3 regions of the Flexivirga alba genome follow, and region 2 is predicted to be linked to each of the others. Evidence: riboswitches for the same ligand, from Rfam matches in the RefSeq annotation. Region 2 holds a riboswitch; each other region holds the start of a gene.

Region 1 (3,267 bases), 110 kb from region 2:
CAAGGCCGTCGCCCGCGGCGAATACGGCGGAGTGAGCGCCGGACATCTTGGCCTGCTCGCCGCAGCCGCTGCGTATGTCGTCTCGCCGGTCGACCTGCTGCCGGAAGCTCTCCTCGGCGTCATCGGGCTCGCCGACGACGCGGTCGTGCTGGCCTGGTTGGCCAAGACACTGGCCCATGACACGGATCAGTTCCTCGAGTGGGAGAAGCGCCGCGGCGCCACGATCAAGGGCGAGCGCCTGTCCTGATCCACATCCCTTCTTGCCGTGGGCGGTCCTCCACACCCGGCACTTGAGGGGGTATGCCGACACCGGTCACCCACCGCACGCTGCGGTGCATGACATCCACTGTGAGCGGCATCGGCGAGATCATCGCCCTCCTGCCCTACGAGCTCGGCTTCCTGCCCGCCGACTCGCTGGCGCTGGTCGGCATCCATGAGGGACGCCTGGCGATCACCGCCCGGCTGAACCGCCCGGCTCAGCTCGACGTGGTCGACGCGGCCCGCCAGATGGCGGCCGGCGTCGCGCGCTCTCGCCCGGACGAGTTGATCGTCCTGTGTTACGGCGGATTCATGCAGGGGGACCGCGACTTCGTCGACGTGCTGCGCTGGGAGCTGGACGATCTCGGTGTCGATGTCTCCCACGTCGCCAGCGTTCACGGCGTGCAGTGGCGGGCGGAGCAGTGCGCCTGTGGTTGCTGCCCGCATGAGCTGGTCGAGGTCCCGGAGGCGGCCCGTGTGGCGCCGGTCGCCGAGCACGTGTTGCGCGGCGTGGTGCCGGCGTCCAGTCGTGACGAGCTTGGCCGTCGGTTCGACATACGACATCCGCTGGTGGCTCAAGCGGTGGGGAGAGCTCTGTCCGGCCGGAGCCAGCGCTGCGCGGCCGCCGACGAGCCCGACACTGAGGGGGCCGATGCGCTGCAACGCATCTTGTGCAGGGCGGAGAAGGACGTGCACTGCCTGCCCGTCGAGGTGCTGGCCGCCGCGACCGCGGCCGTCGCGCGAATCACGGTGCGCGACTACGTGCTGGCCTGGCTGATGCCCGATTTCCTGTCGCCGGAGCAGGTCCTGCCCGACGAGCTCGACGAGCACTACGACTTGGGTCCGGCGCCGCTGCATGCCCGCGACGAAGCCACCTTCGACGATCCGGTCTCGGACGTGGCCGGACGCCTCGGGGAGTGGGTCGCCTGCATCCCGCGTGAGCACAGTGTGCCGGTGCTGATGCTGATCGCGGGCGTTCAATGGACGACCGGCAGTGGTGTGCTGGCCATGCTCGCGGTCGAGCGTGCGCTCGCCGTCGACCCGGACTGTCGGCTGGCGCAGCTGTTCGCAGCCGCGCTGCGAGGTGGTTTGCGTCCGCACAGCGGCGAGCAGCGTTCCGCCTGAGCGGAGCAGGACGGCCCTGATCGCTGCTCCGCAGAGTGGACAACGACTTTTTGCCGACGCCCGATTTTTGCTACCGTCATACCTGTCATGAGTCCCAGCGTTCGCTGGAAGTGACCGCCCGACGGGTGGCCAACTCCTTAGGCGAACACAGCCCCGGCTGGCTGGGCGGCAACCCTCCACCGCGGTGGGGTGCCCCGGGTGAGGACAAGGTCGACCGCGCACGCCGGTCGGCAAGCGCGGGGCCGGCGAGCCCCAGGGGCACCCAAGGAGTGGGCCGGATGACCGCCATACGCACTGTGACACCTGCGACGCAGTGGTGCGCGCCGCCGCAGGACAGCAACCCGGACGCGCGCGCCATCCGGCTGACCGACGTGCGACTCGAGAACGGCGAACACCTGCCGGAGGTCGTCGTCACCTTCCAGACCTGGGGCCGGCTGTCGCCGAACGCCGACAATGCCGTCCTCGTCGAGCATGCCCTCACCGGCGACTCACACGTCGACGGAGAGCCGGGTCCGGGTCAGCCCACCGCCGGCTGGTGGCCCGATCTGATCGGCCCGGGCTGCCCGCTGGACACCGACGACCTGTATGTCGTCGCGATCAACGTGCTGGGCGGCTGCCGCGGCACGACCGGACCCGGCTCGCTCGCCCCGGACGGCTCGCCGTGGGGCTCCCGCTTCCCGCGCACGACCATCCGTGACCAGGTCGCCGTCGAGGCGGCGGTCGCCGACGCACTCGGCATCGACGCGTGGTTCCTGGTGCTCGGTGGATCGATGGGCGGCATGCGGGCCATCGAGTGGGTCACCGGTTTCCCGGAGCGCACCCACGCCGCATTGGTCATCGCCAGCGCCGCGCAGGCTACGGGCGACCAGATCGCCTGGGGCCAGGCGCAGACCCTCGCCATCACCTCCGACCCCGGGTATGCCGGGGGCGATTACTACGGTACGGGCGTCATACCCAGTGACGGGCTGGGCATCGCCCGACGCATCGCTCACGCGACCTACCGCAGCGCCGACGAGTTCAACACCCGGTTCGGCATCCGTCCGCAAACCGACGAGAACCCGCTCGGTGACGGCCGATTCGCGGTCGAGAGCTACCTGGATCATCAGGCAGGCAAGCTCGTCGCGCGGTTCGACGCCGGGTCGTACGTCCACCTCACCGCTGCGATGGCCAGCCACGACGTGACACGTGGGCGAGGCAGCCTGACCGAGGTGCTCGGTAGCTACCCGGGCCTGTTGCGGGTGGCCGCGGTCGACTCCGATCGGCTCTTCCCGGTGGCGCTGTCCGAGCAGATCGTCGCGGCGCACGGCCACGGCCGGCTGCGGTTGATGCGCTCGCGGCACGGCCACGACGGTTTCCTCATCGAGACTGATCAGATCGCCGCCATCGTGTCCGAGACGGTTGCCGACGCGCGTCGGCACCGCCTGGCGGTGCCGGTCGCGGGTTGAGGTGACTCGGGTCACGTCGCCGACGACCCGCCCACGGCCGTGGTCCGGTAGCGTCGGCGGTACATCCGATGGAAGAGGTGAGCGCGCAGTGGCTGTCGTGGTGGGATACGTGCCGACCAAGGAAGGCGCTGCCGCGTTGCGTCGGGCAGCCGCCGAAGCCGCCGTCCGGCAGACTCCGCTGATCGTGCTGGACTCCGCGCACAGCGACGGGCAGGACCAGACCCCGATGCTCGCGCCCAGCTGGAAGAGTTGGCCGACCAGGACGTCAGCTACGAAGTACGCACTCTGAGGCCGACCGAGGACGCCACCGACGAGCTGCTGCGCATCGCCGACGAGGAGTCGGCGGACCTGTTGGTGATCGGGTTGCGCCGGCGGTCACCCGTGGGCAAGCTGATCCTGGGTGCGAATGCCCAGCGGATCCTGCTCGACGCCGCTTGTC
Region 2 (3,267 bases):
GACGAGGTCGTGCTGACCCTCAACCTGCAGTACGGCCACGCGAACGCGGCCGAGGTCGTTGCGGCAGCACGCGAGCGCCGGGTGGACACGCTCGTGCTCGAGGAGTGCACGCCCGAGGAGTTGACTGCGCTGCGTCGGCACGGACTGGACGGCGTGCTGCCGCACCAGGCCGGCAGCGCCGAGCCCGGGATCAGGGGCACCGTGGTGCGCAGCAACCATCCGGTGACACTCATCGCAGCGCACCCGGCGGGCCGTTTCCCCAGCATTCCTGACGTGCTGGTGCAGACGCCGCAAGGCGCCTACCGGTTGCGGGCGGTGCACACGCCGGCACCGCTGCCGGACATCGTGCCGGACTGGCGGTCCGCGCTGCGGTCACTCACCCGATGGCGTGCGGAGCTGCCCGCGAAGCAACCGCTGGTGATGGCCGGCGATTTCAACGCGTCCTCGGCGATGCCGGGTTTCCGCGAACTCGCCGACGGGCTGACCGACAGCAGTCGCGCGACCGGCTCGGGCTGGACGCGGACCTGGCCCCGCGGCGCGTGGCTTCCGCCGTTCATCCAGCTGGATCACGTGCTGACCCGCGGCTTCGGTGTCGTGGCCGACGGCACCATCGACGTGAGCGGCACCGACCACCGCGGCTACTGGGCCAGGTTGCGCTTCGAGCCGGTCACCAGGGCAGCGGCTCGCTGAGGTCGCGTGGGTCGGCCGGAGCCGACCAGCCCTCGTCGGTGTGCACGTAGGACAACGCCGGGCCGTGCTCGACCAGTCGCCGGACCGCCGCCACCAGCCGGTCGACGTGCTCACCGTTGGTGGCCAGACCGAGGCTCGCGCGTATGGCGCACGCCCCGTCGCCGACGACGGCGTCGCACAACAGATGCGCGCAGAACCTGCCGTCACGAACCGCGATGGCGTCCTCGTCGGCCAGCACCTGCGAGACCAGCGACGGGTCATAACCCTCGACCGTGAAGGTGACGACGCCGACGTTGGGCCGGTCGCCGAGCACCTCGACGATGCTGACCCGATCGATGGCGGCCAGTCCGGCACGGAGTCGGCCGTGCAGCTGCGCCTCGTGCGCCCCGATGGTCGCGCGGTGCGTCTGCAAGGTCGCGCAGGCCGCCGCGATCGTAATGGCACCAACGGCGTTCGGGGTGCCGCCCTCGTGGCGGGCCGGGCCCAACTGCCACTGCGTGTGGTCGTGGTGCACCCGGGACGTGGCGCCACCGGCCGGCAGGTAGGGCTCCGCGGCGTCCAGCCAGTCGCTGCGTCCGGCGAGCACGCCCGCGCCATACGGGGCATAGAGCTTGTGGCCGGAGAAGGCGACCCAGTCGACGCCGAGCACGTCGAGGTCGATCTCGACATGCGGTGCGTACTGCGCGGCGTCCAGGACAGTTCTTGCCCCGAACTCCCTTGCAACAGCTACGAGTTCGGTCACTGGCCAGATCTCGCCGGTGACGTTGCAGGCGCCGGTGATCACGACGAGGCGCTCGCCTTCGGGCGATCTCTCGAGCGCTTCGCGCAGCAGCTGTATGGCGTGCTGCTCGCTCGTCGGCACAGGCAGTCGGGTGGTGCGGTCCTGCGCCCACGGCAGGAGCGCTGCGTGATGCGCCGACTCCCAGGCGAAGACCTGGGTGTCCCGCGGCAGGCAGTGGGCGAGCAGTCGCAGCGCGTCGGTGGTGTTGCGGGTGAAGACGACCTCGTCGCCGCTGCGGGCTCCCACGAAGTCCGCGACCTGCGCACGAGCGGCCTCGAACCAGCCGGTGGTGACCTGGCTGGCGTAGCCGGCGCCGCGGTGCACGGACCCGTAGCGGCGTTGCACCTGCTCCGCGGCCTCTGCGACAGCGACCAGCGCCGGCGTGGTGGCGCCGTGATCGAAGTTGGCGTAGTCGGTGACGGTGTGGTGCACGGTCGGCACGCCGAGATCGGCGGACACCGTCCTCGGCAGGCCGTCGGCGGCCTTCCGCTTGCGGTGGGTCCCGGCGGCGGGCACGCCCAGTTGCCGGGCGGTCTCGTGCTGTTCTGTGGCGTCCTGCTCAGGGTCGATGCTGATGATGCTCAACGGCTGCTCCTTGGCCGATCAGGGATCGACGAGGGCACGTGCAGGGCCGATCCGCGCTTGCCGACGTGTTGTCACGTCCGCCCGGTCGTCACCCGGAGCACCCCACCGCGGTGGAGGGTTGCCGCTCAGCTAGCCGGGGCTTGACGCTGAGACTCATGACCTGGGAACAAATGTAGCCGCAGCCCCCGCGACGTCGTCAAACCTGTCCCGCGGAGTGGGAAGGCGTGTCGTGCTGCTGTCGGCGCTTGCGGCGTGTTTCCCATGGGGCGGATGGGGTTGTCGCGTACGGTGTTTTCGTGGCTACCCGTCCGTCCTCGTCGACAACGACCGCGCGCGCGACCCGAAGCAAATCCGGGTCGAGCGGAGCCGGTTCGCGCTCCCGACCCGCGTCGGGGCGCACTTCGACGCGCCCGCCCGCCAAGAAGGCGACCGGCGCGAAGGCCCGGGCCGGCGGCAAGCCGGCCGGTGGTGGACTGCCGTTCCCGCTTCGCGCGGCCCGCGGCACCTGGATGGGTGTCGCACACGTCGCCGGCGGTGCAGCGCGCCGAGTCGGTCACTCGGCCCGCGATCTCGAGCCGGAGCTGCGGCGTGACGGCCTCGGCTTCGCGCTGATCGCCGCGGCCATCGTCATCGCTGCCCGCGAATGGTGGGGGCTGACCGGTGCGGCGGGTGACGTCATACACGCCATCGTCGCGGGGACCTTCGGTCTCGGCGCGCTCGTGCTGCCCCTGGTCCTCGTCCTGATCGGTGTCCACCTGATGCGCTCGCCGCGCGGGGACCAAGCCACCAACCGGGTGATGGTCGGGCTTGCGCTGTTCGCGATCGCGGTCTGCGGTGTCACGAGCATCGCCAAGGACATCCCGCAGCCGAGCGAGACCGACGCGTTGCGCGGCGCCGGCGGCATCATCGGATTCTTGGCCAGCAGTCCGCTCGTGGCAGCGGTGCACACAGCCGGTGCGATGGCGTTGCTGCTCATCCTGGGCATCTTCAGCGTGCTGGTCATGACCGCGACGCCGGTGACGATGATCCCTGAGCGCCTCGCGCAGCTGCGTGCCCGGCTCTTCGAGCACGGCGGCCCGTATGCCGAGGACGATGAGGCAGTCGACGCGGTGGCGCAGGATCTGCACGGCGACCAGATCGATGGCGGCAAGCGCAAGCGTCGTCGCAAGGCCAAGAACGACGAGCTCGACCCGAGCCTCGATGGCGACGAG
Region 3 (3,267 bases), 790 kb from region 2:
TCTCCAGTCCGTTGATCAACCGCACGAGGGTGCTCTTGCCCGCACCGGAGTAGCCGATCACCGCGAAGATCTCGCCGCGGCGGATGTCCAGGTCGACGTCCGACAGCGCTCGGTGCTGGTCGTCGCCCTTACCGAAGACCTTGCTGACGGCGTCCAGTCGGACCAATGCATCCGCCGAGTTCGACTCAGGCTCAACGGTCTGTCCCAGTGTCGCTGTCATTTCGAGGCCACCGTCTTCTCCAGACCGGTCAGCAGCTTGCGCAGGGCAGCAGCCGGCTTGCGCACCAGGACACTGGTGTTCTTGGACTCGGCGACGACGAGCTTCGAGACGCGCGGGTCCTGGTAGAGCTTGACCAACTCGGCATACGTCGGGTTGTCCTTGTCCTGCTCCCGGGCGACGATCACGTTGATGTAGGGCTGCGCGGTCGCCGACTTCGGGTCGTCGGAGTAGAGCGCCGACGTCGGGTCGAGCTTCCCGTCCAGCGCGAAGTTGTTGTTGATCACCGCGCCGTCGACGGACGACAGTGACGTCACAGTCTGCGACGCGTCGACCGGGGTCACCTGGACCTTCGATGCGCCCTTGTCGACGTCCGCCGGTGTCGACAGGATATTTCCGCCGCCCTTGAGCTTCAGCAGCCCGGCCTTCTGCAGCACCAGCAGCGCCCGGGCCTGGTTGGTCGCATCGTTCGGGATGGCGATCTTCGCCCCGGCCGGGATCGACGACACCGACTTGTGCTTGCGGGAGTAGAGGCTGAGTGGCACGACATACGTCGATCCGACCGGGGTCAGCGTCTCGTGGGACTGGTCGTTGTATGTCGCGAGGAAGACCAGGTGCTGGAAGAGGTTGAGGTCCAGTTGTCCTTGTGCCAAAGCGGGATTCGCCTGGGTGTAGTCGGAGAAGTTGACGGTTTGCACCTTGATGCCGCGATCGCGGGCAAGCTTCTTGAAGACCGTCCAGTAGTCCTGATCCGCGTCGGTGACGCCGATCTTCACCGTGGTCAGTTTCGTGCCGGAGGTTGAATTGTCGGACGACGAGCGACCGGCTGCGAATCCGCCCCCGCCGCCGACCACCAGGCCGACGACGGCCGCGCCGATCCAGCTGCGTCGGGTGTGGGTGCGACGCGGCGGCAGAGTCGGTCGGTCCGGCAGGGACGGGACGTTGGACGGATCGGGGATGTTCTTGTCAGGCATGAGGTCCTCAGGGTCGCTGGTATGACGAATGCGCCCGGCCGTGCTCGAACTCGTCCGCACGCGATCGGCGAGCGGACGGGCAATGGGGAACTGCCGTGCTTGCCGCACTGCAAATCGATGGATTGCGCACTGCGGCCTAGTCATTCACCTGGGGCACCCCGCCACGTGCGTGAGGGTTGCCGCCCAGCAAGCCAGGGCTTGTCGCTGGGACTCGTGACTGGTTCAAACATAAGGAGTAGTTACCGGATAAGTCAAAATCGGTAGCGTTGCTACCACGTTGTGACCTGGCTCACGTACGTGGCAGGCGGGCCGCCGTGACTGATCGGGCCGACGGAACTCGAGTCCTTCCCGTCGCCAAACCCTCGGTAGCCTCGGCGTGTGCCCGGTTCGGAGATCGTCGTCAGCGCTGTCGTGTTCCGGGATCCCGAAGGCCGGGTGCTGACGGTCCGAAAGTCAGGCACCGAGATGTTCATGTTCCCCGGCGGCAAGCTCGAGCCGGGCGAGCACGCCGTCGACGCGGCCGTTCGAGAAGTCGGTGAGGAGCTCGACATACAGGTGCGGGCCGACGACCTGCGCATGGTGGGCACGTTCAGCTCGGATGCCGCCAACGAGCCCGGCCACACAGTCACCGCGACGGTGTACGAGCACGCCTATGTTCCGGTGGCGGCGCCTGCCGCCGAAATCGCCGAACTGCGCTGGCCAGACTTGTCTTCCGAGGCGCCGGCCGATCTCGCGCCGCTGCTCGCGCTCAGCGTGTTCCCAGCCTTGCGTGCTGGTCGCTGATCGGGCGCCGAGGGTCTTGACCGGCCGGTAACTTGTGCTCCACAGTTGCCCCTGCGTGCTGTGCGTCACAACCGTTGTGGCGTCGTCCGCGGGTGTCGTCCGGACGACACGGTCCCCTTGCAGTTCCTGCCCCTGCATGATCTCGAACGATCGGATGACCCGTGAATCCCTTGAAACACCAACGTCGCCGGGCCGCTGTCGCACTCGCAGCAGCCGTTGTCGCATCCGCCGGACTCGCCGCGCCGGCAGCCATCGCCTCAGCGGCTCCGCTCAACTACGTCGCGATGGGCGACAGCTACAGCGCCGGCTCCGGCATCCTTCCGCTGTCGGATGCCACGCCCCTGTGCACCCAGTCATCGCTGAACTCCGCGCACGTCATCGCCGCGGCCAAGGGTTTCGCGCTCACTGATGTGTCGTGCGGTGGCGCGACGACTGCTGACTTCGCGGGCAAGCAGTTCGGCGTCGTGGCACCGCAACTCAACGCGCTCAGCACCTCCACCGATCTGGTCACCCTGACGATCGGCGGCAACGACAACAACACGTTCATCAACATGATCGCTGCGTGTGGCAGTGCGGGTATGGCGACGCTCGGGTTCGGCAGCCCCTGCAAGACGCTGTATGGCGACAGCTTCGCCAACAGCATCACCAACTCCACCTACCCGAACCTCGTCTCCGCCCTGAAGTCCGTGCGGGCAAAGGCGCCGAATGCCCGGGTCGCGATCGCCGGCTACCCGCACGTGATGCCGGCGGACAACTCGAGTTGCTTCGCCGTGATGCCCATCGCATCCGGTGACGTCGCCTACGTGAACTCGATCGAGGCGACGCTCAACAGTGCGGTGCAGCGCGCCGCAGCCGCAACGGGGGCCACGTACGTGGACATGTCCGCCCCGACCGTCGGTCACGACGCGTGCAAGCCGGTCGGCACTCGGTGGGTCGAACCCGCGCTCTGGGGCACGAACTACGTGCCGGTCCACCCGAACGCCGCGGGCGAGCAGGCATACGCCGACCAGTACGTCGCCCGGCTCGGCCTCTGACCGAAGTCTGCCGGGCGGCACAGACGGAGTTGAGCACGAGAGGACGATAGATGCTGTGAGCGAGCTTTCTCACGACATCTATCGACCTCTCGGCGCGCTCAGGATGCCCGAAACGGCGCTGCAGACCGGACGTACCGTCCATTCCGGGAGAGCCTCACGCACGAGACCCCGCCTGCTGGTTAGGCTCTCCGGGTGTCCTCGGGAGTGACCGGTTACTTGGTGCTGCTCGGCGTCGGTGTCGCCGGAGCGGTGCTTTTCG

Evidence for each region. A riboswitch is a leader RNA that binds a small molecule or an ion and turns the genes downstream of it on or off. The one in region 2 is predicted to bind S-adenosylmethionine.
Region 1: it holds a riboswitch for S-adenosylmethionine, as region 2 does, so the genes downstream of both, metX (homoserine O-acetyltransferase MetX) here and ACFQDH_RS12410 (aminotransferase class V-fold PLP-dependent enzyme) in region 2, are expected to answer to the same signal.
Region 3: it holds a riboswitch for S-adenosylmethionine, as region 2 does, so the genes downstream of both, ACFQDH_RS08370 (MetQ/NlpA family ABC transporter substrate-binding protein) here and ACFQDH_RS12410 (aminotransferase class V-fold PLP-dependent enzyme) in region 2, are expected to answer to the same signal.

Annotation. Positions count from the first base shown of each region.
Region 1 is NZ_JBHSWH010000001.1:2,618,931-2,622,197, forward strand. Features, by position in the region: gene ACFQDH_RS12880 (YkvA family protein) at 1-247, shown strand, start outside; gene ACFQDH_RS12885 (DUF4192 domain-containing protein) at 337-1,383, shown strand; SAM riboswitch class IV at 1,467-1,626, shown strand; gene metX (homoserine O-acetyltransferase MetX) at 1,662-2,828, shown strand; partial or broken gene ACFQDH_RS23905 (universal stress protein) at 2,917-3,267, shown strand, end outside.
Region 2 is NZ_JBHSWH010000001.1:2,508,482-2,511,748, forward strand. Features, by position in the region: gene ACFQDH_RS12405 (endonuclease/exonuclease/phosphatase family protein) at 1-690, shown strand, start outside; gene ACFQDH_RS12410 (aminotransferase class V-fold PLP-dependent enzyme) at 668-2,056, opposite strand; SAM riboswitch class IV at 2,105-2,217, opposite strand; partial or broken gene ACFQDH_RS12415 (FtsK/SpoIIIE family DNA translocase) at 2,566-3,267, shown strand, end outside.
Region 3 is NZ_JBHSWH010000001.1:1,719,018-1,722,284, forward strand. Features, by position in the region: gene ACFQDH_RS08365 (methionine ABC transporter ATP-binding protein) at 1-220, opposite strand, end outside; gene ACFQDH_RS08370 (MetQ/NlpA family ABC transporter substrate-binding protein) at 217-1,191, opposite strand; SAM riboswitch class IV at 1,282-1,410, opposite strand; gene ACFQDH_RS08375 (NUDIX hydrolase) at 1,570-1,974, shown strand; gene ACFQDH_RS08380 (SGNH/GDSL hydrolase family protein) at 2,136-3,008, shown strand; gene ACFQDH_RS08385 (NADH-quinone oxidoreductase subunit A) at 3,201-3,267, shown strand, end outside.